3 regions of the Metabacillus sp. 113a genome follow, and region 2 is predicted to be linked to each of the others. Evidence: riboswitches for the same ligand, from Rfam matches in the RefSeq annotation. Region 2 holds a riboswitch; each other region holds the start of a gene.
The links. Region 2 has a riboswitch for S-adenosylmethionine ahead of ACQCVE_RS11475 (bifunctional homocysteine S-methyltransferase/methylenetetrahydrofolate reductase). Riboswitches for the same ligand answer to the same signal wherever they lie in the genome.
Positions count from the first base shown of each region.

Region 1: it holds a riboswitch for S-adenosylmethionine, as region 2 does, so the genes downstream of both, metK (methionine adenosyltransferase) here and ACQCVE_RS11475 (bifunctional homocysteine S-methyltransferase/methylenetetrahydrofolate reductase) in region 2, are expected to answer to the same signal.
Region 3: it holds a riboswitch for S-adenosylmethionine, as region 2 does, so the genes downstream of both, ACQCVE_RS18070 (Na+/H+ antiporter NhaC family protein) here and ACQCVE_RS11475 (bifunctional homocysteine S-methyltransferase/methylenetetrahydrofolate reductase) in region 2, are expected to answer to the same signal.

Region 1 covers NZ_JBNILJ010000003.1:324,071-331,945, reverse strand. The annotation lists gene ACQCVE_RS07850 (dicarboxylate/amino acid:cation symporter) at 1-19, opposite strand, end outside; gene pckA (phosphoenolpyruvate carboxykinase (ATP)) at 296-1,882, opposite strand; SAM riboswitch class I at 2,447-2,575, shown strand; gene metK (methionine adenosyltransferase) at 2,784-3,980, shown strand; gene ACQCVE_RS07835 (response regulator transcription factor) at 4,283-4,978, shown strand; gene ACQCVE_RS07830 (sensor histidine kinase) at 4,975-6,018, shown strand; gene msrB (peptide-methionine (R)-S-oxide reductase MsrB) at 6,022-7,188, shown strand; gene ACQCVE_RS07820 (ABC transporter substrate-binding protein) at 7,313-7,875, shown strand, end outside.
Region 2 covers NZ_JBNILJ010000006.1:52,804-60,678, reverse strand. The annotation lists gene metH (methionine synthase) at 1-2,076, opposite strand, end outside; gene ACQCVE_RS11475 (bifunctional homocysteine S-methyltransferase/methylenetetrahydrofolate reductase) at 2,060-3,916, opposite strand; SAM riboswitch class I at 4,043-4,155, opposite strand; gene ACQCVE_RS11470 (YajQ family cyclic di-GMP-binding protein) at 4,406-4,897, opposite strand; gene ACQCVE_RS11465 (CvfB family protein) at 5,195-6,049, shown strand; gene ACQCVE_RS11460 (BMP family lipoprotein) at 6,225-7,193, shown strand; gene ACQCVE_RS11455 (methyl-accepting chemotaxis protein) at 7,190-7,875, shown strand, end outside.
Region 3 covers NZ_JBNILJ010000020.1:372-8,246, forward strand. The annotation lists gene ACQCVE_RS18055 (divergent PAP2 family protein) at 217-681, shown strand; gene ACQCVE_RS18060 (DUF3889 domain-containing protein) at 810-1,139, shown strand; gene ACQCVE_RS18065 (GNAT family N-acetyltransferase) at 1,200-1,868, shown strand; SAM riboswitch class I at 2,065-2,169, shown strand; gene ACQCVE_RS18070 (Na+/H+ antiporter NhaC family protein) at 2,257-3,600, shown strand; gene ACQCVE_RS18075 (acyltransferase) at 4,049-5,161, shown strand; gene ACQCVE_RS18080 (hypothetical protein) at 5,240-5,509, opposite strand; gene ACQCVE_RS18085 (GerAB/ArcD/ProY family transporter) at 5,481-6,596, opposite strand; gene ACQCVE_RS18090 (Ger(x)C family spore germination protein) at 6,609-7,784, opposite strand; gene ACQCVE_RS18095 (spore germination protein) at 7,781-7,875, opposite strand, start outside.

The DNA of each region.
Region 1 (7,875 bases), on a different contig from region 2:
GTCCTAGACGTATTTTCATAGTGTCCTCCTTATATATACAAGTGTGCGTCTAAAGAAGATAATAATAAGATACCACAGATTGTCTCAAATTTTAAGAGAAATTTCAAAATTTATTATTGCAGAATTTAATGACGAAGCTTATGTATGGCTGGAAAGGCAAATTTTCCTTGAGTCATATGTTAAAGCAGGATGCTATGCTGCAGCCGACTTAGACGCATGCAGGGATTAATCTGCCCCTAAAAAAAATTCCCCTCTAAACGCTGTGAAGCGTACAAGGGGAATCACTTATCAATTTTTAAACGAGAGGACCTCCCAGATCAGAGATCTCCTGTCTGACGGAAGTGAATTTCGTGAAATTATGCTTGAACTTCTCTGCGAGCTGTCTTGCTTTCATTTTATAAGCTTCTTTGTCTGACCACGTTCTGGAAGGAATGAGTACCTCATCCGGTACGCCTGGAACATGAGCCGGAATGCGCAGCCCAAAAATGTCATCCATCAACATTTCAGAGGAAGCCAGTTCTCCTTCCAGCGCCGCCTGAACCATTGCTCTAGTATATTCAAGCTTCATTCTTTTGCCGGTACCATACTCGCCACCCGTCCATCCTGTGTTGACTAAATACACGTCCGCATTGTGCGCTTCAATTTTCTGTCCGAGCATTTCCGCATAAGCTTGAGCAGGAAGCGGGAGAAAAGGTGATCCGAAACAGGTTGAGAAAGTTGCCTGCGGCGAGGTAATGCCGCGTTCCGTGCCTGCCAGCTTGCTTGTGTATCCGCTTAAGAAATGGTACATGGCTTGTTCTTTCGTCAGCTTGCTGATCGGAGGCAGTACTCCAAAGGCATCCGCTGTCAGGAAAACAATGGTATCCGGATGACCTGCAATACTTGGGAGAATAATGTTCTCCATTGCATCCAGTGAATATGCGGCTCTCGTATTCTCAGTATAAAAAGCATGATCGTAATCAGGCTCTCTCGTCGTTTCATCGACCACTACGTTTTCAAGAACCGACCCAAAACGAATCGCATTAAAGATCTGCGGCTCTTTTTCCTCTGAGAGATTAATGCATTTTGCATAGCATCCGCCTTCGATATTAAATACTCCGCTAGAAGACCAGCCATGCTCATCATCTCCAATAAGCTTCCGTTTCGGATCCGCTGACAAAGTCGTTTTGCCTGTTCCGGAAAGTCCGAAAAACAATGCTACGTCCCCTTCCCTGCCAACATTAGCAGAACAGTGCATCGGGAAAATTCCAGACTCAGGGAGCAAGTAATTCATAATGGAAAAAATTGATTTTTTCATTTCTCCGGCATATTCCGTTCCACCAATTAAGATGGTTCTTTTTTCGAAGGAAATGATGATGAAGGTTTCTGAATTGGTGCCGTCTAAAGCCGGATCCGCTTTGAAATTTGGAGCAGATACAATGGTGAAGGGCTCCGTGCCCGAGTGATCCGGTTTACCATCCGGTCTTATGAAAAGCTGATTCGCAAAAAGATTATGCCATGCATATTCGTTCACCACTTTGATGGGCAGACGGTATCTTTCATCGGCTCCGGCATATCCATCAAAAACAAACAATTCATTCTGCTGTTTTAAGTATGAAAGGACCTTCTGGTAAAGCTTTTCAAAAGCATCGCTTGAAATAGGCTGATTAACAGCGCCCCAATCAATTTTGTTTTCAACGCTCGTTTCCTTAACAATAAATTTATCTTTAGGCGAACGGCCTGTATAGGCACCGGTCGTTGCGCGGATGGCACCGGTTGATGTTAAAACGGCTTCGTTCCTTGACAGAATTTTTTCAACTAGCTGCGGTACTGATAAGTTTAATGAAACATTTTCCCCTTCAAGTAAAAGCGAAAGCTCGTTTGTTGCGGCAAGTGAATTCATCCCCATACCTTCCTTTGCTCGTAATAAAGTCATTTCTATAATTAGTATAACACATTTAAGGTAATAGTCTATACTAATTAATGTATTTTACGCTCCACCTTACGAAATGCCAGTGCTCAGCTGAAAAATGAATGTTTAGCGGAGCTGGCTGAACTTGTATGGTCATGAAAAAATAGATTAAGGAACCGCTCGAAACCGTGCCGTCCCCGCCCGTAAACAAGATGAAGCTGATTGCAGCGTCCGTAAATCCGGCGGAGCGCTTCGACAAGGGCATTTACCCGCTTAAAGCCTGTACCGCCAGCCGGGTATTGAATGCGTTTGCAAAAATATGCCGAAATCCAGTCAAGCTGTTGGACGGAGGTTCGCGGGCCGGCATCCGCAGCCAGTCCTCCCGGATAAGGCGGGAAATGGCTCTCAATTCCATACCATGTCCAGCTCTACCAACATTATACCTCTGTTTTAAGGGAGAGCGCATACAAAAATGCTTTTTCGTTCAAAAACATCCTTTCAGTTTTTGTTGACATTTACGGGAAAATTGAGGTATTATATGTCCTTGAACGGATTCTCTTATCCCGAGCTGGCGGAGGGACAGGCCCTATGAAGCCCAGCAACCTGCAAGGTCGGAAGACTTCGGTTTTCTCTCATGCAAAGGTGCTAACCTGACGCAAGGCTGTAGTCCTTGAGCGATAAGAGTGAAAGGCTGAATAATAACTCCTTTCCTCTATTAAGAAGGAAGGGTTTTTTTATGCAGTCTGGAATCTTTTTCCGATTTTATAGGGAAAGATTCTTAACATAAAGCTAAAGATAAGAAAAGGGAACGAGTTCCGTCTCAAACAAAGAGGGGAAGTACATAACTGAACCTTGCCAATAGAACAGCCGAAAATTCAGAGGAGGAATTACATTGTCAGTTAAACGCCATCTATTCACTTCAGAATCCGTAACGGAGGGACACCCGGATAAAATTTGTGACCAAATCTCCGATTCAATCCTGGATGCGATTCTTGCTAACGATCCGAATGCACGTGTTGCCTGCGAAACATCCGTAACAACCGGTCTTGTCCTGGTTGCTGGAGAAATTACAACTTCAACTTACGTCGATATTCCGAAAATTGTCCGTGAAACAGTTAAAGATATCGGCTATACACGGGCCAAGTATGGTTTTGATGCTGAAACGTGTGCAGTGCTTACATCCATTGATGAGCAGTCTGCAGATATTGCAATGGGTGTCGATCAGGCACTTGAAGCCCGTGAAGGAACCATGACAGATGAGGAAATTGATGCAATTGGTGCTGGGGACCAGGGTTTGATGTTCGGATTTGCGTGCAATGAGACAAAAGAACTTATGCCTCTTCCAATCTCTCTTGCACATAAGCTTTCCCGCCGATTGGCAGAAGTGCGTAAGGAAGAAATTCTGCCTTACCTTCGCCCGGATGGAAAGACGCAAGTAACAGTTGAGTATGACGAGAACGATAAACCGGTTCGCGTTGATACCATTGTTATTTCCACCCAGCATCACCCGGAAATTTCTTTGGAGCAGATTCAGCGCAACCTGAAAGAGCATGTGATTAAGCCGGTGGTTCCTGCTGAACTTATCGATGAAAACACCAAATACTTCATAAATCCGACAGGCCGTTTTGTTATTGGCGGACCTCAAGGTGATGCTGGTTTGACTGGACGTAAAATCATTGTTGATACGTATGGCGGTTATGCACGCCACGGCGGCGGTGCGTTTTCCGGTAAGGACGCGACGAAGGTTGACCGCTCTGCTGCTTATGCTGCCCGTTATGTGGCTAAAAACATTGTAGCAGCAGGCCTTGCAGAGAAATGTGAAGTCCAGCTTGCCTATGCGATCGGTGTTGCCCAGCCTGTGTCCATTTCGATCAATACATTCAGCACAGGCAAAGCAAGTGAAGAAGCTCTAGTTGACGCAGTGCGCCAAAACTTTGATCTTCGGCCGGCAGGGATTATCAAAATGCTTGATCTTCGCCGTCCAATCTACAAACAAACTGCAGCTTACGGCCACTTTGGACGTACAGATGTAGAACTGCCTTGGGAGCAGACAGACAAAGCAGAAGCGCTTCGTACCATTCTTTCATAGAAGGTATAAATGGGCCTGCATCTGATTTAGTGCTTCATTGATCCTGAACCGAAAAGCAAGGCCCGGAACCAATTGGTTTCGGGCCTTTTTGCTGCCAATTTTTGCATTGATCTTTTTTACGCTTTCATCCGTTTTCTTAGGGAGCGGATCTTTTCGAAAATTAATTCATAGAAATTTAATCTTTTGCTTATTCTTTTATAATTTTCAGCGGGTACTCTATTCATACAGCCGAGAGCATGATTAGTACCCATAATGCCGATGCTGGGATATAGTTATAGGAAAGATCGTAAAAGGAGCCGGGATTGATGCAGAAGGTTTTGCTTGTTGATGATGAACCATCCATCCTTGATGTATGCAGACGGTATTTGGAGCGGGAAGGATACATGGTGGAATCAGCAGTAAATGGATATGAAGCGGTAGAAAAGTGGCGTTCGGGCCGGCCGGACTTAATCATTCTGGATCTGATGATGCCCGGAAAAGACGGGTGGATTGCAGCAGAAGAAATCAGGGCGGAGGATGAGGATGTCCCAATTATCATGCTGACAGCCCTTGGTCAGGAAAGAGACCGAATTCTGGGCCTCACGTTGGGAGCAGATGATTATCTGACAAAGCCCTTCAGTCCGAGAGAACTTGTTTTACGGGTAAAGAACATGCTTAGACGGGTTTCAAAAGGTAAGAGGCCTGAAACGAATTTTATTACGTTCGGAACGATTACCATTGATTCATCTGCAAGAGAAGTAAAGTCAGGTGAGGTTCTTGTGGAAATGACTGCTAAGGAATTTGATGTCCTATGGCTGCTGGCGAGTCATCCCTCCCAAGTGTTTTCAAGATCCCAGCTGCTTCAGAAGGTGTGGGGATACGATTTCTCAGGAGATGGGAACACGGTGAATGTTCACATCAGAAGACTGAGAGAAAAACTGGAAAAAAATCCGGCAGAACCGCAATTTATTAAGACGGTTTGGGGAATTGGCTACAAGCTGGAGCGTTCCATCTTATGAGAATCAGAACGCTGTTGATTTTAGCAAATTTTCTTTGCACATCCTTGATTTTGATTTTTTTGCTGATCAGTTTTGTGGAGATGTCGATTCCAAATGATTCCATCCTGATTTTAACAATTATGACGTTTGCAGCAGGGGTTCTTTCTTCTCTGGCCCACTTTTTCCTGACAGAACCGCTCATGAAGGCGGTCAACCAAATAAAATCGGAATCAAAGAAAATGTCAGACGGTCATTTTAATGTCCGGATTTCCGAAAAGGGACCGGCCGAAATTAAGGAGCTCGGAAGTCATTTTAATGAAATGGCTGAAAAACTGGATCGGATGTTTATGGAAGTGAAAAAGTCCGAGGCTTATAAGACAGAGCTGATTGCTAACGTTTCTCACGATTTGCGTACCCCAATAGCTTCCATTCTCTCCTATGTTGAAGCGCTGGAAGACGGAGTGGTGAGGGATGAGCGGGAGAAGGAAGAGTATCTATCCACCATAAAGAAAGAGGCTGTCCGTTTAAGCAAGCTGATTCAGGAGCTATTCGAATTGTCTCAGCTGGACAGTCAGATGATTCCGTTTCTTCCGGAGCCAGTGTATGCCGACCAGCTCATTTTGGACGTTCTTCAGCCATTGGAACTCATTTTAAAGGAAAAGCAGCTTCGCTTGGAACTCCAGCTTGAAGAAGGGTTGCCCCCGGTATTCATGGTGCGGGAACAGATCATGAGAGTCCTTTCCAACCTGATTCAAAATGCAGTCAGCCATTCGCCGGACCAGGGCTTAATCCTCTTAAAAGCAGAAAAAAAAGCGGATCAAATCCTTTTTTCGGTCAAGGACGAGGGTCCTGGAATCAGGCAAGCCGACCAGTTAAGGATTTTCGAACGGTTCTACCGGGCTGAAAAATCCAGAAACCAGGCATTAGGAGGCTCAGGGCTGGGGCTTGCGATTGCAAAGGAATTTATTGGACTTCACCGTGGAGAAATCGGTGTTATCAGCAGAGAAGGCAAGGGAAGTGAATTTTGGTTCACCATCCCTTTAATACTGGAAGGAGAATGAAAAATGAAGATGTGGATGCCTATTCTGATCATTGCGGGAGCAGCTGCCATTTTATTTGCGGTCATGCCGAATATTGGTGAATATTTTACGAAGCGCTCTCATGAAACACAGCCGGTTGCAGCAGCCGGAACCGATGAAAAAGGAACGGATGGGAAAAAGGCGGTTGCGACATTTGCCGGCGGATGTTTTTGGTGCATGGAACCCCCTTTTGAAAAGCTTGAAGGGGTAAGCGAGGTTATCTCCGGGTATACCGGTGGAGAAACAAAAAATCCTTCCTATAAAGATGTATCTTCCGGTTCAACTGGACACATAGAGGCAGTACAGGTCGTGTATGATCCGTCGCTCGTCACATATGAAGAGCTTTTGCAGGTATTTTGGAGACAGATTGATCCTACAGATGACGGCGGGCAGTTTGTAGACAGAGGGGATCAGTATTTATCCGCCGTTTTCTACCATAGTGAAGAGCAGAAAGCGGCTGCTGAAAAATCAAAAACTGAACTTGAACAATCGGAAAGGTTTGACTCGAAGCTCGTAACAGAAATCAGAGAAGCAGGCACGTTTTATCAAGCTGAGGATTACCATCAGGACTACTACAAAAAAAGCTCCGTTCAGTACAAATTTTATCGCAGCAACTCGGGACGGGATCAGTTTCTTGATAAAGTATGGGGAGGGGACCGTGAAGTAAAAATAGAGCAGGCTTCAAAAGAATCGAATGAAACAGCTGATTACGCGGACTTCAAGAAGCCCTCAGATGCAGAGCTGAAAAAAACGCTGTCAGCTGAGCAATACAAAGTGACTCAGAAGGACGGAACAGAGAGAGCATTTAATAATATATACCATGATCTAAAAGACGAAGGAATCTATGTCGACATTGTTTCCGGAGAGCCGCTTTTCAGCTCTAAGGACAAATACGATTCCGGCACGGGCTGGCCAAGCTTTACAAAACCGCTTGTTCCTGAAAATATAATTGAGAAAGAAGATAACACTCTCTTCATGAAAAGGACGGAAATACGCAGCAAATATGCCGATTCTCACCTTGGCCATGTATTCACTGATGGACCGAAGCCGACAGGACTGCGTTATTGCATGAATTCCGCGGCTTTAAAATTTGTACCGAAAGAAGATTTAGAAAAAGAAGGATATGAAGAATTCATACAGGATTTTGAGTAGGATTTAGAGGCTGGCTCTGGAAGGGCCAGCCCGGTTAATAATAACGCGTGTGCAATCATTTGATTCGGAGTAGGACTTTTGGGGTACATATCATGGTCGAAATGAACAAAAAAGGGGATATATGATGAAGCGATTCCTGTTATTATTTTTATCAATTATGCTGCTGGCAGGCTGTTCTTCTAATGCGAATGTGGAAAGAGCAAATACAGATATTCTCAATGCCGGATGGGCGGATATTGAAAAAGCAGCCGGCGGGAAAAAAATCAGGCTCCATATGTGGGGGGGAGACCCCGGGATCAATGCTTATATCGATGAATATGTGAAGCCTGTCTTGAAAGAAAAGAAAAACATACTTCTGGAGCGTATCCCAATGGATACCCCGGAAATTTTACAGAAGCTTGAAACGGAAAAGCGTGCAGGACAGGCAGAGGGAACAATTGATCTTGTCTGGCTAAACGGAGAAAACTTTAAAAATGCCAAACAAAATGATCTGCTTTTTGGACCAATCACTGAAAAACTGCCAAACTATCAACAATACTACGATACAAAATCCCTCGAAAACCGCTATGACTTCGGCCTTAAAACGGATGGCTACGAAGCACCATGGGGGAAGGTTCAATTTGTGTTTCATTACGACTCTGAAAAAGTGCAGGATCCTCCCGAAACAATAGAGGATTTGCTGTCATG
Region 2 (7,875 bases):
CGTTTTCATGACCTCTGCGCTTTGCAGAACCTCCGCAACAATCAGCTGATTGGCATTGAACAGAACGCCTACCTCTGCCATCCCTTCCATAAGCGGTCCGTTAATAATTTCAAGGGGGTCCGGGTATTGGGCGAGAGCCTTTTCCAGATCAGGAAGGAGGCCTTCCTTTGTCCCTTCCACCACGTATGAGGCAAGACGCTCTTCAAGTGACAGCGTTTCAGCAGGTTTTTTAACGGTTTTTTTCTTCTCTCTGTAAAAATTGGTGAATGCGGCAAGGTTTTGATCGGTCGTGTGGAAGAGCAGTTCTTCCGCCATTTTGACCTCTTCTGCCGGGATGCTCGCAAATCGTTCAAGTTTTTCTGTATTGACGATCGCGTAATCCAAACCTGCCTTTGTACAGTGGTATAAATAGACAGCGTTTAATATTTCTCTTCCGACCGGCGGCAGCCCGAAAGATACATTGCTGACTCCAAGAATGGTCAGGCATTCCGGCAATTCTTTTTTGATAAGCTCCAATCCTTTAACGGTTTCCGCTGCAGATCCTATATATTGCTCATCTCCCGTGCCGACAGGAAAGACAAGCGGATCGAAAATAATATCAGAGGGTTTCAGTCCATGCTTGTTTACAAGAAGATCGCAGGAGCGCTTGGCGATTTCAAGTTTACACTCCGCGGTTACAGCCATTCCTGTTTCGTCTATCGTCCCGACAACCAGGGCGGCTCCGTATTTTTTGACGAGCGGCAGGACCGCTTCAAAGCGCTCTTCGCCATCCTCTAAGTTGATGGAATTAATAATGGCTTTTCCCTGTGAATATTTCAATGCTGTTTCAATCACGAGATGGTCCGTCGAGTCAATGACGAGCGGAACCTTGATCTTCTTGGACACTTCCTGAATAAACTGCTCCATGTCTTCGTTTTCTTCCCGGTCAGGATCAGCGAGGCAAATGTCAATAACGTGGGCTCCGTTTTTCACTTGAAGTCTGGCGATTTCGGCGGCTTCTTCAAATTTTTGTTCAGCAATAAGCCGTTTGAATTTTCGTGAGCCAATTACATTTGTTCTCTCTCCGACAAAAAGGGGCCGCATGGAATCATCGTATACGAGTGGCTCAATTCCGGAAACGGCATGCTGGCTAAGAGGGGTGCTGATTTTTCTTGGAGACAAATCCTGCATAGCTTCAGCAAGGGCTTTGATGTGAGCCGGGGTCGTGCCGCAGCAGCCCCCGACAATGTTGAGCCAGCCTTTTTCTGCAAACCCTCTGATTTTTGCTGCCAGTGTGGACGGAGATTCATGGTAATTTCCTTCTTCATCCGGCAGTCCTGCATTCGGATAGCAGCTCACGGCCGTTCCCGCCATTTCTGAAAGCGTCCGGATATGGTCGGTCATAAATTCAGGGCCTGTAGCACAATTCAATCCGACTGAAAGGGGGTTCATATGCTCCAGTGATATATAAAACGAATCAATGGTCTGCCCTGCAAGAGTCGTACCCATCGGCTCAATCGTCCCGGAGACCATTAATGGAAGTTCCTTTCCGGTTTTTGCGAAGGCCTCTTTTATGCCTAGAAAGCCTGCTTTGACATTCAGCATATCCTGGCTCGTCTCCAGTAAAAGAAGATCGGATCCGCCTTCAATCAATCCACGGGCCTGTTCTTCATAGGTGGAAACCAAGTGCTGAAAGGTCGTTCCGCCTGTAACGGATAGCGTTTTTGTCGTCGGCCCCATTGAACCGGCAACATAACGCGGGTGGTCTTCAGCAGTAAATTTATCGGCGGCTTTTTTGGCAAGCAAAGCTCCTTTGAAATTGATTTCATAAGCAAGGTGGCCGAGCTCATACTCATCAAGCACGAGACTGGTGGCGCCGAATGTATTCGTTTCAATGATATCGGCTCCGGCCTCTAGATAGGCTTCGTGGATGTGGGAGATAAGGTCAGGTTTTGTAAGGGACAAATATTCATTGCAGCCTTCAAGGGCCTCGCCTCCGAAATCATCGGCTGTCAGGTTTGCGTTCTGAATCATCGTCCCCATGGCTCCGTCTAATACAAGGATTCTTTTAGTGATTTGTTCACGTATGCTGGACATTTGAAAACTCCCTTTCTGAACGCAGATTCTCTTTTTCATGAATGTATTGGGCGAGCTCTGCCGAATATTCAAACTTTAAAAACGGTGTAATCAAGTAGATGCCGTTAAAAAGATCAAAGGCGGCGTCGATCAATTCCTTTGCAATCGCAATGCCTTCCTTTTTAGCCTGGACCGCATCGTTTCCAGCAGCGGCCATTTTTTCACGGATGGAGTCTGAAAGCTTGATGCCGGGTATTTCATGATGAATAAATTCCGCATTTCTGCTGCTCGTCAGCGGCATTATGCCGATATACAGCGGTGCGGAAAGATGCCTTACGGCGTCATGAACTTCCTCCATCTGTTTGACCGAATAGATTGGCTGGGATATGAAATAGTCGGCCCCGCACGCTATTTTTTTCTCAAGCCGTTCAGCTGCCTTGTTCAAATGGCGGACATTGGGATTAAACGCGCCAGCCACAGTAAAATTCGTTTTTCCTCCTAAAGGCTTTCCGGAGTAAGATAATCCTTCATTAAATTGTTTAATCAGTGAAATCAAGTCAAAGGATGACAGATCGTAAACGGAGGTTGCTCCGGGAAAATCTCCGATCTTAGATGGGTCTCCGGTAATCGCAAGAACATCTGTAAGTCCGAGAGTGTGCAGGCCCATCAAATGGGATTGCAGTCCGATTAAATTCCGGTCCCGGCAGGTTATGTGAATAAGAGGGCGCATATGGTGCTTTTCCTTCAGCTGGGTGCCGACAGCTGTGTTACTTATTCTCGGAGAAGCAAGGGAATTGTCCGCCAGGGTGATGCTGTCTATTCCAGATTTCTTCAGTTGTTCAGCCCCGGTAAAAAATTTCTCAAGTCCAAGTGTTTTCGGAGGGTCGAGCTCAACAATGATGGACCGGCGCTCCTGCACGATTTTGTGGAGCGGAGGGTATTCCGGCTCTGGACTCTCCTGCACGATGATTGTTTTCCGGGCCTTCACTGATTTTTCGCTGATCGGATCGAGACCTCTCAAGGCATCCGCCATGGCTTTCACATGCTTGGGCGTTGTCCCGCAGCAGCCGCCGATCAGGCGGGCACCCTGGCTTCGGAACGCAAGGGCACTGTCACCAAAATAGTTTTCGTCCGATTCATAAATAAGGCGTCCTTCCTCTACAGAAGGAAGACTGCCGTTCGGGTATACCGAAAGAAACGCATGCTTTGGAAGGGGAACCTCCTCAAGAGATTCAAGCATATGGTAAGGACCGAGCCGGCAATTAAGTCCGACCACATCCGCACCAAGCTCTTCAAGCTGTTTTAAGCCGTCTGCAAGCGAAGTTCCATCCTGCAGAACTCCCGTTTCATGAAGTGAAACATTCGCGGTAACCGGTTTATTGGTTTCTTTTCTTGCAATCTCAAGAACCGCCTTCAGCTCCTCCAAATCATAAAACGTCTCAAGCAAAAGCCCGTCTATGTCTTCATTCAGGAGAACGTAAAGCTGCTCACGGAAGCTGCGCTTCAGCTCCTCCAGAGTGTGTGAGCTTTTCTTGAAGGCGCGGACCCCGCCCATCGTTGCGAGCACATAGGCCTGACTGCCGGCAGCCTGTCTCGCAAGTTTGACCGCCTGTGAATTGATTGTCCGGATATCATCCTCCAGACCATATCGGGATAGCTTGATATGATTTCCTCCGTATGTGTTCGTCTGGATGACGCGTGCCCCGGCTTTTATATAGGCTTCATGGATTCCCCGGATCTGATCGGGACTTGATCTATTCAGTTCTTCAAAGCACCGGTCAATCCCATGGGAGTACAAAAGGGTTCCCATCGCACCATCTGCTACTAAAATCTGATTTTGCAAATCATCTAGAAATCCCATGCGGGAATCCCCCTCCTCTTGAAAAATAAGTTTCGTTAGCTGTCTTTAGCGGAAATAGTCATTTGAATCCAGCAGAATGAAAAATAAAAAGCCTTCTGCAGAAGAAGGCTTTGACATTCGGACTTCTTCTTATCTTCCAAGCAGGCAGCTCAGCTGGATTTAGCACCTTGGCACGCAATCTTGCATGACCGGTTGCTGAAGCGTCATCGGGCCAGTCCCTCGGCTTCTCTTGATAAGAACGATATTCATTTAAAAATCGATTACTCCCAATTTACCTAATTTTTCGAAAATATTCAAGGGGTTAGCCTAACATTTTTCCTGCAAAAAGAAGTGAAAGGAGAAAACGGATGAGACAGACTCCGTCAGCCCCTTTAGGCACTCGAAAAATAAAAGAATGGTTCATTGCGGGGGATGTTTTGTCTGCTTCTTCTAATCTGTGCTGCATTTGGATAACAAAAAGACCGCGTTTACAGCGGTCCCGTCCTTTGATTATCTGTAATTAATAAACTGTACATCAATTGGGAGCTCCGCTTGCCGGATGGCAGCAATCACTTGCTGGAGGTCATCGCGGTTCTTTCCTGTGACACGGACCTGGTCATCCTGCACCTGGGATTTTACTTTTAATCCGGAATTTTTGATGATGTTATTGATGCGTTTAGCGTTTTCTTTATCGATTCCCTGAACCAGCTTGCCGCGCTGGCGCACAGTACCCCCGGATGCTCCCTCGACTTTGCCGTACTGAATATTTTTTACAGGAACCTCACGGCGGATTAGTTTGCTGATGAGGACGTCCTTAAGCTGTTCCAGTTTGTAGTCATCATCTGAAATCAGGACAAGTTCTTCTTTTTCAAGCTTGATGTCACTTTTGCTTCCTTTAAAATCGTAGCGGTTTTGAATTTCTTTAAGTGCAACCGCTATAGCATTTTGAACCTCAGGCATTTCGACTTTGGATACAATATCGAATGAATTTTCCTTTGACATGCCGATTCCTCCCATGTTTTCTTAATCCCATCTAAAAGGCCATCTGCCTTTATAACAGGCTCTGTCAAGCTGAATCCCTCTTCAGCATGAATCTTTTTTGGGAGGGTAGAACCTGTCCTGCGCCAGCCTGCTGATTCAGGCAAGAAAGATGAACCCGGCCAAAAACTTGGAAGAGGGGGAGCGTTTCCCATTCGGGGAGAAAATCTCCGCTGATGGAAGTTTCACTTTATGAATTGATTATAGTAGAATTAGACATGCCATACAACATGTACAAGGTACGGAAAGGACAGGTGACTTGTGAGAGCAGGCACATATGAACGTTTAGAGATTGACGAACGTCTGGATTTTGGCTATTTCCTGACAGATGGAGAAACGAGGGTTCTCCTGCACGACAGCGAGATTACGGAGCCAATTGAAGATAAAGAGTACATAGATGTGTTTCTTTTCCTGGATTTTGAAGACCGGCTTGCTGCAACGATGAAAAAGCCTATTCTTAAGGAAGGCGAATACGACTGGGTGGAAGCGGTAGACGCGGTGGATCATATGGGGGTATTCGTCAATATCGGCTTATCAAAAGATGCGCTCATAGCAAATGATATTCTGCCTGAATTCAGACCCATTTGGCCTGAAAAGGGAGACAAATTATACTGTACGATGAGAGTGACAGAGAATGGGCGGTTTTTCGCTAAATATGCGACGGAGGAGATTTTTGCTGAAAAGTTCGTGACAGCAAGCCGTGAAGCATTTAATAAGAGCATTTCCGGTCACGTTTACAGGCATATTGCTGCCGGGTGCTTCTTTATTTCTGTTGAGGGGTACAAAGGATTTATTCACTCCAGCCAAATGACGAGAGAACCGCGACTTGGTGAGCTGATAGAGGGAAGAGTAATCGACGTTAAAGAAGATGGCTCTGTCAACGTATCCCTTTTGCCCAGAAAACAGGAAGCGATCAGTCCTGATGCAGAGAAGATCCTGGACTACATGGGATTGAGAAATGGTGCTATGCCATATTGGGATAAGTCTGACCCGGAAGACATAAAAGAACGGTTTGGAATGAGCAAAGCCGCCTTTAAAAGAGCCATCGGACATTTAATGAGAGAAAATAGAGTCTACCAGGAGAATGGCTGGACGTACTTTGTAAAAGAGCAATAAGCCAATATGGCTTTTGCTTTTTTTTATGGGTGGTTCTCATTGCCCGCAACTGAAGAAGCGAGCGGCTGCCGGCTGAAAGATTTTTTTGTGATTTTAAACTATGTCCGCTTTATTTCCCCGTAAAAATGACGATAGAAAAGTGTAATCATAAATAGATAAAAGGGGAGTAACAACTTTGAGAAAATACATAGCTGCTGCTGCAGCGGGCTTATGCCTCATGCTTTTAGCCGGGTGCATGCAGCAAACTGTTCAGAGCAAGGCCGAGAAAAAGATAAAGATAGGGATTATGCTCTCAGATGTCGGTCTTGGGGATCAATCTTTCAGTGATTCAGCATTCAGAGGACTTCAAAAATCAAGGGATGAACTAGGCATCCAGTTTGATTACAGGGAGCTAAAAGACTCTAAGACCTATGAAAAGGGCTTGGAAGATTTAGTGAAGTCTGGAAATGATGTAGTCGTTGGACTTGGATTTATGATTCAGGAGGATCTTGAAAAAACGGCCAAAAAATATCCTGAGCAGCGATTTATTTTGATTGATGCTGTATCAGAACTGAAGAACATTACTTCTCTTACGTTTAAAGAAGAGGAGGGCAGTTATCTGGCGGGAGCACTGGCAGCGATGAAAACCGAAACAGAGGTGCTTGGATTTATTGGCGGAGCGGATGTTCCGCTGATCCGCAAATTTTTGGATGGCTTCCAAAAGGGAGCATTAGCGGTTAACCCTGACGTCCAGCTTAAATCCGTTTTTGCAGAGAACTTTGGTGACGACAAGCTCGGCGGGGAGCTGGCCTCTGATTTAATAGAAGAGGATGCTGATATCTTATACGCAGCAGCAGGTTTTACGGGAGTAGGTGTCCTGAAGGAAGCTCAAAAGCAGGGAGTTTACGGCATCGGGGTCGATAGCGATCAATATTTCTATGCTGAAAAAGCGGTCATTACTTCCATGATGAAAAATATAGATGTAGCCATATATGAAATGGTGAAGGATTACAAAAAGTCAGGCAAGCTCCCGGAGGGGCATATCGAATTTGGAATCGCAGAAAAGGGTGTTGATCTTTCTCCGGTGAGGATTTTAGAGCTGTCAGAAGAGGAACGGAGCAAGCTTGATAGCATGAAGGCAGAATTTGGAGGTGCGGCAAAATGACGATCAGAAAGCGCCTCCTCATCAATATACTCGGGATGATGGCATTAGCCGCTGCCCTGATCCTCTTTATCATTGTCAGCATGCTGTCCATCCAGTCCTCCAATCAGGACTATGTGCCGATTATGATGGACGTCCAGCAGCTTGATGCAGACATGAACACGTTGAAGCAAAGCATCAGCAACTTCTCATTTTCTTTAACAGATGCGCAGCGGGACGAATCGCTGCAGGGAATGAAAAATGCAGAAGAACGCATAGCAAGCATCGAAAAAAGGATGGGCGAGGTTCGGGAAGCTCCTCTATTTTTGAAAGTAAAACAGAAATATGAGATTTGGAAGCCGGAAGCTGCAGCCGCCCTGGAATCAAGAAACCCGGCAGAGGCAAAGCGGCAATCCATCCGTATAGAAGGAATTCAAAACGACGTATACATGCTGAATGAAGAATCCATGGCATATTATGACCGGCTCCAGGAAGAATTGAAAAGCCAGATTGCGTTCGTAATCCTGTCGGCTGCAGTGGGGAGCATTCTGCTGTTAGCTGTCTCAGCCGTTATGGCAATACGGATAACATCCCGCATCACCAAGCCGCTGAAAAAGCTTTCTGAGAATGCAAAGCAAATCACTGAAGGAAATCTCTTGGTAGAAGCCGTTTCTTATAAAGGCAAAGATGAGATCGGGGTGCTCAA
Region 3 (7,875 bases), on a different contig from region 2:
CCGTACTTTTCATATAAAGACTTTTCGACAAAATCTGAGCGTGTTTGAGCTGTACTGAGTGCAGAAATCCGCCCTTGGTTTCTCAAACATACTCATATATGGTCCGTATAATCCCAGCGTGATTTTATAAACTGCCAAAGTAGGGTATGTACCAACTGAAAACGTGTATAGTCCCGTTGGAACAGTCCAAAACTAATCTCACGAGAGGTGAAGGAATTGATAAGAAACCGAGGAATTTTGACAGCTTTAGCAGGAATAGGGATTGCACAGGGACTTAAGATTTTTGGTCATAAACGGCTGACAGGCAAGTGGGATTGGCGTCCTATGTTCCAGACAGGCGGCATGCCTAGTTCACACTCTGCAGGTGTGGCGTCATTGGCTACATATGTGGCTGCCAAAAATGGGAGTACATCGGTTGAAACAGCATTGGCCGTCGTATTCGGAATCATCGTTATGTATGATGCGCAGGGAATTCGCCGTCATACTGGAGAGATTGCCAAGCTTGTTAATGATATTGATGCGGATATCGAATTGCTCTCCGGACATTTCCCAGGTCTGGGCCATGTGAAACAGAAGGAAGAGCTGAATGAACTTTTGGGACATCAGCCGGAAGAGGTGGCCTATGGAGCACTTCTCGGGATTGTAATTGGACTGATTAGTGCAAAAACGGACTCTGATTAAAAATTGGCTAATTCAGTTAGATCAGACCTGGAAGGATCAAATTGAAATTGGATAAAAAAGGCGTGCCGGGTGCACGTCTTTTTTTTACGCCTTTGCGTAACCCTAAAAGAAAAAAGGATGTGTCTATTATGAAAAAATGGTTGTCTGTTTTGTTTGCCGCACTGATGCTGTCTGCCGGTGCTGAACCTCAGGAAGTTTATGCAAGGGAACATCAGCAGGAGCCTGCTTATGCTAAATGGTCGCGCATTGCCATTCAGGAGGCAAAAAAGAAATACCCGGACGCTAAGCTCCTGGATTATTTATATATAGGACGTGAAGATTCAGGAAGGACCGCCAAAGAGAAATTCAAACTATGGGTGCGCAGGGACAGCCGGGAGTTTGGATTATTCGTCACCGTGGAGTTCGAGAAAGACACACAGAAAGTAAAAGCGGTCACATTCACTGAATCCGACCGGTAAACACAGGTTTTCCCTCCTGCTGATCGCGGTATAAATAAGTAACTATGGGGGGGAAAGCAAATGTATAAAAAAGAATTTTACGTTTTTGATGATCAAGGTCCGAAGCCTGCTGTTATCCGCAACTATCATGAGTCTGACTTTGATGGATTGATCCGGATTCAGAGGGAGAGCTTTCCTCCTCCTTTTCCAAGCGAGCTCCTGTGGAGCAAAGAGCAGCTTCAAAGCCACATCCGCTTGTTTCAGGAAGGAGCTCTATGCATTGAAGTGGATGGAGTGCTCGCAGGATCCCTGACGAGCCTTTTAGTTGATTATGACGAGAAAGGTCCGGACCATACGTGGGATGATATGACGGACCGGGGTTATATCGGCAGCCATGTTTCAGAGGGCAGAACGCTGTATGTTGTGGATATAGGGGTAAGACCTCAATACCGGAAGGCAGGGCTTGGGAGCTGGCTTATGTTTTCTGCCTATGAATTGGTTGTACATAAAAAGCTTGATCGTTTGCTCGGAGGCGGAAGAATGCCGGGCTACTATAAAAAGTCAGATGAACTGAAACCTGAAGAGTATTTAGAGGGTGTTGTAAACGGGGAGTTAAAGGATCCGGTCCTTACCTTTTTGCTCAGGTGCGGCCGCACCCCTTTGAAGGTCATGGGGAACTATTTAGAGGATGAAGAATCATGCCATTATGCTGCATTGATGGAATGGAAGAATCCTTTTGCTGGAAAGTAAATAGCAATTATTGCTGTTTTCTATTCATCTTTTTTAACATATATCCTTGCTGTTGCTGCAGCAGGCTTGGTAAGGCTTTCATGAATGACAGCATGTAAATATTTTTTTAAGAAAATAAAATTATGGTTTGACATTTTTTTGTGCAGCCCTTAAGGTAGTAAAAGATTGTTTATGAAATGCCCATAAATTTACGAACTTCTTATCACGAGAGGCGGAGGGACTGGCCCTGCGATGCCTCGGCAGCGGACTTTTTTAAGAGTGCTGTGCCAAATCCAGCAAGCAAATGCTTGAAAGATGAGAAGAGTGTCCTGATTATTGTGTATTAAGGCCTCTTCTTAAGGATAAGAAGGGGTCTTTTTTATGAACAGAATTGATGCGAGGTGGGAAAATGAACGTGAATCGTGAAGTAAAAGCAAATCCGCTGGCGCTGCTGCCGCTGCTGATTTTTATCGCCCTTTTTATTACGGCAGGTGTGATCACCGGGGACTTTTATAAACTGCCGATGGTTGTATCCATTTTGGTCGCAGTAGCCGCAGCGCTGTTTATGAATAGAAAAGAAACGCTGAATTCGAAGGTTGAGCGCTTTGCAAAGGGTGCCGGCCATCCGGATATTATGATTATGGTCTTTATTTACATCCTGGCAGGTGCTTTTTCGGAATCGGCCAAAGCTATGGGAGCAGTTGAATCGACAGTAAACCTGGCTCTGACCTACTTTCCACAGAGCTTTCTTGTAGCAGGATTGTTCATTATTGCAGCGTTTGTTTCCCTTTCAATGGGAACATCAATGGGGACGATCGCAGCTCTTGGCCCTATAGCAGCAGGAATCAGCGGGGAAACTGAAATCCCTGTAGCACTTGCTGTGGCTGCCGTTATCGGAGGAGCAATGTTCGGAGATAATCTCTCCTTCATATCCGACACTACGATTGCGGCGGTCAGAACCCAGAAGACAGAAATGCTGGATAAGTTCAAAACGAATTTCTTTATTGTTTTGCCGGCAGCAGTCGTCACAGCGATCATTTTGATTGTGATCTCTGCAGGAATGGATTCCACAGTGGAAACGAAGGAATTCAATTTCATTAAAATGCTCCCATACCTTGGAGTATTGATTGGAGCTCTGGCAGGACTGAACGTTGTTGCCGTGCTTGGGGGGGGAATAGTATTGACCGCGATCATCGGACTCTCCGATGGCAGCTTCAATATCCTTTCTTTTTCCCAATCGCTAATGGACGGAGTATCAGGAATGGCTGAACTTATTATCCTCTCTGTTTTGATTGGCGGAATGGTTGAGCTGATCAAGCACAATGGAGGAATTCAGTTTATTCTAAATGCCATGACGAAAAATATCCGATCAAAAAGAGGCGCAGAACTTGGAATTGCCGGTCTGGTGGGTGCAACAAATCTATCAACGGCAAATAATACCATTTCTATCATTACTGCAGGCCCGCTTGCCAAAAACATTGCGGATCAGTACGGGATTGATAACAGAAAATCTGCAAGTATTCTCGATATCTTTTCGTGCAGCGTACAGGGGCTGATTCCTTATGGGGCTCAGATGCTTGCGGGGGCTCAGCTTGTTAAAGCCTCACCGCTCAGCATCATCCCGTACACGTTCTACCCGATGCTGACACTTGTTTGCGGACTTCTGGCTATTGCGTTTGGCTTTCCGAAGCTGAAGCCTAAATCAAATAAGCAGGATTCCGATGCAGCTGATGTAAGAGAAAATTACAGTTGATTTTTCAGGGGCGATACGAGGCAGGAGTATCGCCCATTTTTTTGACAAAAATCAATTTGTGATGCAAAATAGGCTCGGGGACGAGAGGGAAAGTCAGGATGGAGAGCCTATAGAAATTTTTCAGCCAGTCATGGGTACCTTGTTCCGGACGACAGGTTTCGACAAAATGCGTGATTTTTTGTAAATATCTGTTCCTATAAAAATTTTTGATGATTTTTATCGCTGGAACAATTAATGACTAACACATCATTTTTAGTTTTTAAAAAAAGCTGATGACTTTGTGCTCATGCTTAATCAGGGCTTGGTTGCGCTTACAGCCCCATCACTCCATCTTAAGACCTCTATGGGGTTCCCGTACGAAAGCATGCTTTTCAAATTTGTCTTACACACATAGACAGATATCGTTTAGAATGGGAAAGTACTAACTCAGTAAAGGAGCGATATGAGAATGTCAACTGAGGCTATTAAGAAAAGCGGCAAAGCTTATTTATTTGAAATCCATTTCCTTCGTGCCCTCGCTTGCCTGGGGGTGCTGGCAGTGCATGTATCTGCTACCTACTACGGCATGAATGGAGAAAAGTTTGATGCGTTTTCCCACTTTTTAAATCAGGTAGGACGATTTGGAACACCTATATTTGCAGTAATCAGCGGATTTTTGCTGTTTTTACAGGTGCGTAATAAAGGATTTCAATTTGGAAAATATATTAAGTCAAGATTTGCAAAGGTTATCATTCCGTTTATTTTATGGAGTGTAGCCTACCGCTATATGATGTATTTGTACACAGGCAAGGGCATTGCAGATCCAGCTACAGAAATCATTACGTTTTTGGAAGGCGAGTCCTTTTACCATCTCTATTTCATCTCTATTGTATTACAGTTTTATTTAATCTTTCCGCTGCTGGCAAAGCTTTTTAACTCTCAATCCTTGATAATTGTTTTTGCATTCGTATCTCTTATTATCAGTTATAACCTTTATGGAATACAGCCTCCGTTCGACGGGGCGCTTGGAGAGTTTATCGCAAGCAAAGCGTTTATGCCTGTCTGGATTTTCTACTTTGCTTTCGGAGGATTAATGGCCTATTACTGGGAAGGCATCCGCGATTTCGCAGTTAAAAGACCGATTACAATGCTGCTCGTTACAATTGCCGTTACTATTGGATGCGTCATTGAGTACAAAACAGTCGGCTACGTTTCAAACCGCAGATTAACCAATCTGGTAAACATCCCGCTGCTGTGTGTGTCCATTGTGGGCATGTACCCGCTGCTTTCAAAGTTTGCAGCAGTGCGGCAGCCGCTTGTACTCCTTGGGAAGTATTCAATGGGAATTTATTTGATTCATCCAATGATCCTGTATCTGCTTGCAAGACATCTGCCTGAACAGTACTGGAGCTTCGCTTATGTAGCACCAATGTTTATCGTTGTCACGGTCCTGTGTGCAGCAGCGATTAGACTTATTACGTTCCTGCCGCTTTCCACTTATCTTCTGCCTGTACCGAAGATTAAAAAATCAGGTTCCGGTAAGCACTCGAAAGCGCAAGATGGCGTAAAACAGCCAGCCTAAAAAAAGGATAAATCCTTAAGAAAAAGCTCAGTGCATTAAGCACTGGGCTTTTTCTCCGCTGTATTCGGCGGTCAATCTTCAAGATTTCTTTTTGTCCGACTTTACCGAGGTCACATAAAGATAGATGATAATGAGAATGAGGAAAATGGACATTGAGAAAAGATCGTTCATGGAGGACGTTTTCAACTCATGCGTAAACGTTTTCATGATCATGTTCCACGAATAGCCCTGATACAAATCAATACAGGCAATCCCGATAAAAAGGACGATTATGATCGTAAGTGAATAGGCTATCGTTTTCATTTCTGTTAATGCTCTTTTAAATTTCTTTATAATGGTCAACTGCATCACCTTTTTTCCTTTTTTTCAGCCAAAGAACGAAAAGCAGGACAGCTGGAATGATCATCTGAAAGGGAACGTGGAGAAAAAATGGAACAAAATTGAGACCTTCCTGGAAATGTTCATATTGAGTGTTGGCAACAGAGAGTGAGGCAAAGGTGATTCCGATTCCATAAATCAGGGCGGGAGGCACCGGGTTATTTGTGCCGGTTAACTCGACCGTACTTCTAAGTGCGGCATAGAAAAACATAAACACTTTCACAAAACCCACGATAATCATTAAAATGACAACGATGGAGTCTAGCCTCTGGATAAAGTCTGAAATGTTGATGAGAGAGACCGTGGCAAGAATCGGAAAGACAAAGTTTTTCGTCATTTCTGCTCCGAGGATGGAAACATGAAGCAGGGCAGTTGTGCACAGGACCAGTGTGGCCAAAAAAATTGAGGTCAGTGTTGTTTTGATCAGCTTCGCGCCTTCTTGAACAAGAGGATAAAACATCGTAAATACAATCATTTCCCCAAATGGGAAGGTCATGACTGTTGGAAACACCGTTTTTAAAAGAGGAAGCGGTCCATCCTGAAGTACGGGAAGCAGCTCGTTTACATCCACAATTCTGGAAATGACTTCAAAAGAGACAACAACTAAAAATGGGATTGTAATAGCAAAAAACAGGGGCTTTGAAACACCTGCAATCACTTGGACCCGTTTGATTGCAAAATACATGACTGCCAGCATCATAAAGCTGCTGATCACGATTAAAAACGTTTCATCATAGGCTGTAATGATAAGCAGCTCCCCAAAATCCCTCAGCACCCGGGTACAGATATAGAGAAAATAAAGAATGTAAAGGGAAGAAACGGCGATTCCAGCTTTTTTCCCGAGAAGCATGATCAGTATTCCGATAATTGTTTTTCGTCCTGAAAGCCTGGATAAATAAATATAGACAAGGAGATTCGGAATGCTGGCGGCAAACCCGATCAGCATGGCCAGCCATGCATCCTTCATAGCTTCTTTAGCGGGATCAAGAAGGATGGCACTGCCGATTTCAAATATAAAAATTAAATAAAACAGCTGCCTTGATGAAATTTTCCCCATAAGAATCCCTCTTTACATATGACTTTCGACTACTCCGCCCCTAAGCAATTCGGTTGACACCTGAACGCGAACTTCCGCATCTTCATACAGCTGTTTCCAACGGTCTTTAACCTCCTTCCATTTCTTCGGTTCACGCTGGGCAAACTTCATTCCGAAGCCGAAAATATCTGATTGTTTATCCTGAGATGCTTGAACTGCCCGAAAGATACCATCTTTAAGCTCGGCTGTCATCAGATTCTCCAGCTTTCTGATCATTTTTTCCGTGAGCTGTTTTTCCTTCATGCACCCCAGGGAATAAAGCTCGCTTCTTGTGAAGATTTTTATATCAATATAAATTTTTCCGGCCTTTTCTCTAACATTCAAATTTGATTTTGAATAGGGAAGCTCATACGATATATGTTCTCCATCGCAGGCTACATTAATAAATGTCCGGCGTGCCTGATTCTTAAGAATGAGCATCGCTTTTGTTTCTTCTGGACCAATCCAGTATTTCAGCTTTGAATCTTTTCCAAAAATAGCCGTATACCCGACGGCTGTAGAAAATGGTTCGCTTTGTTCAAGATTTTCCTGCTTTTTAAATACTTCTGGGTCTCCGCGGTTATAAATGCCTGGCATGACGGCATCCGAACCCTCAAAGCCGGTCATTTTCGCCCAGTCTACAATATTGACTTTCGTAACGGTTCCGTAGTTTTCAAGGTTGTTTTCCACTTTCCCTTGAGCGGATAAGGCAGGAACCTTCGTTAAAGGAGGAAGGGCGGATAGCACTTCAAGAGCGGTCTGGCCTTTGGCCGTAAAAAGCAGCAAGCTGCTCCGGATATCCGATCCGCGTTCCATATGTTCAATGATTTCATTTATTCCCCGTTTTGCGAGCTCTTCTCCTATGACGACGACAGACAAATGACTGTAAAAGGTTCTTCTGGATATTTTGGATACCGCCTCCTGAAAGGCTTCATTTACGGACGCTCCTTCACCGACCATGTTGATGACCGGGACAGCTTTTCCGCCGGGGGACATTCCCGCTCCGGTTGAAATTTCACTTGGGTCTACAAGCTGCAGGGTAACCTGGTATCCTTGATCTGCTGTATCTACCCCGATTCCGATAACAATCGAAAGATCGTTTAATTCCTGCTGGGTACCGCATGAGGCTAAAATGGGAAGCATGCAGAGAAGAATCATCCACTTTATCACGTTTTGCTGCCTCCCTTGCCGGCCTGCATTCCTTTTGACATATAAGGTGTTCCAAGCGTGGTTATCTGGTAAAGATGACCGGCAAACATAA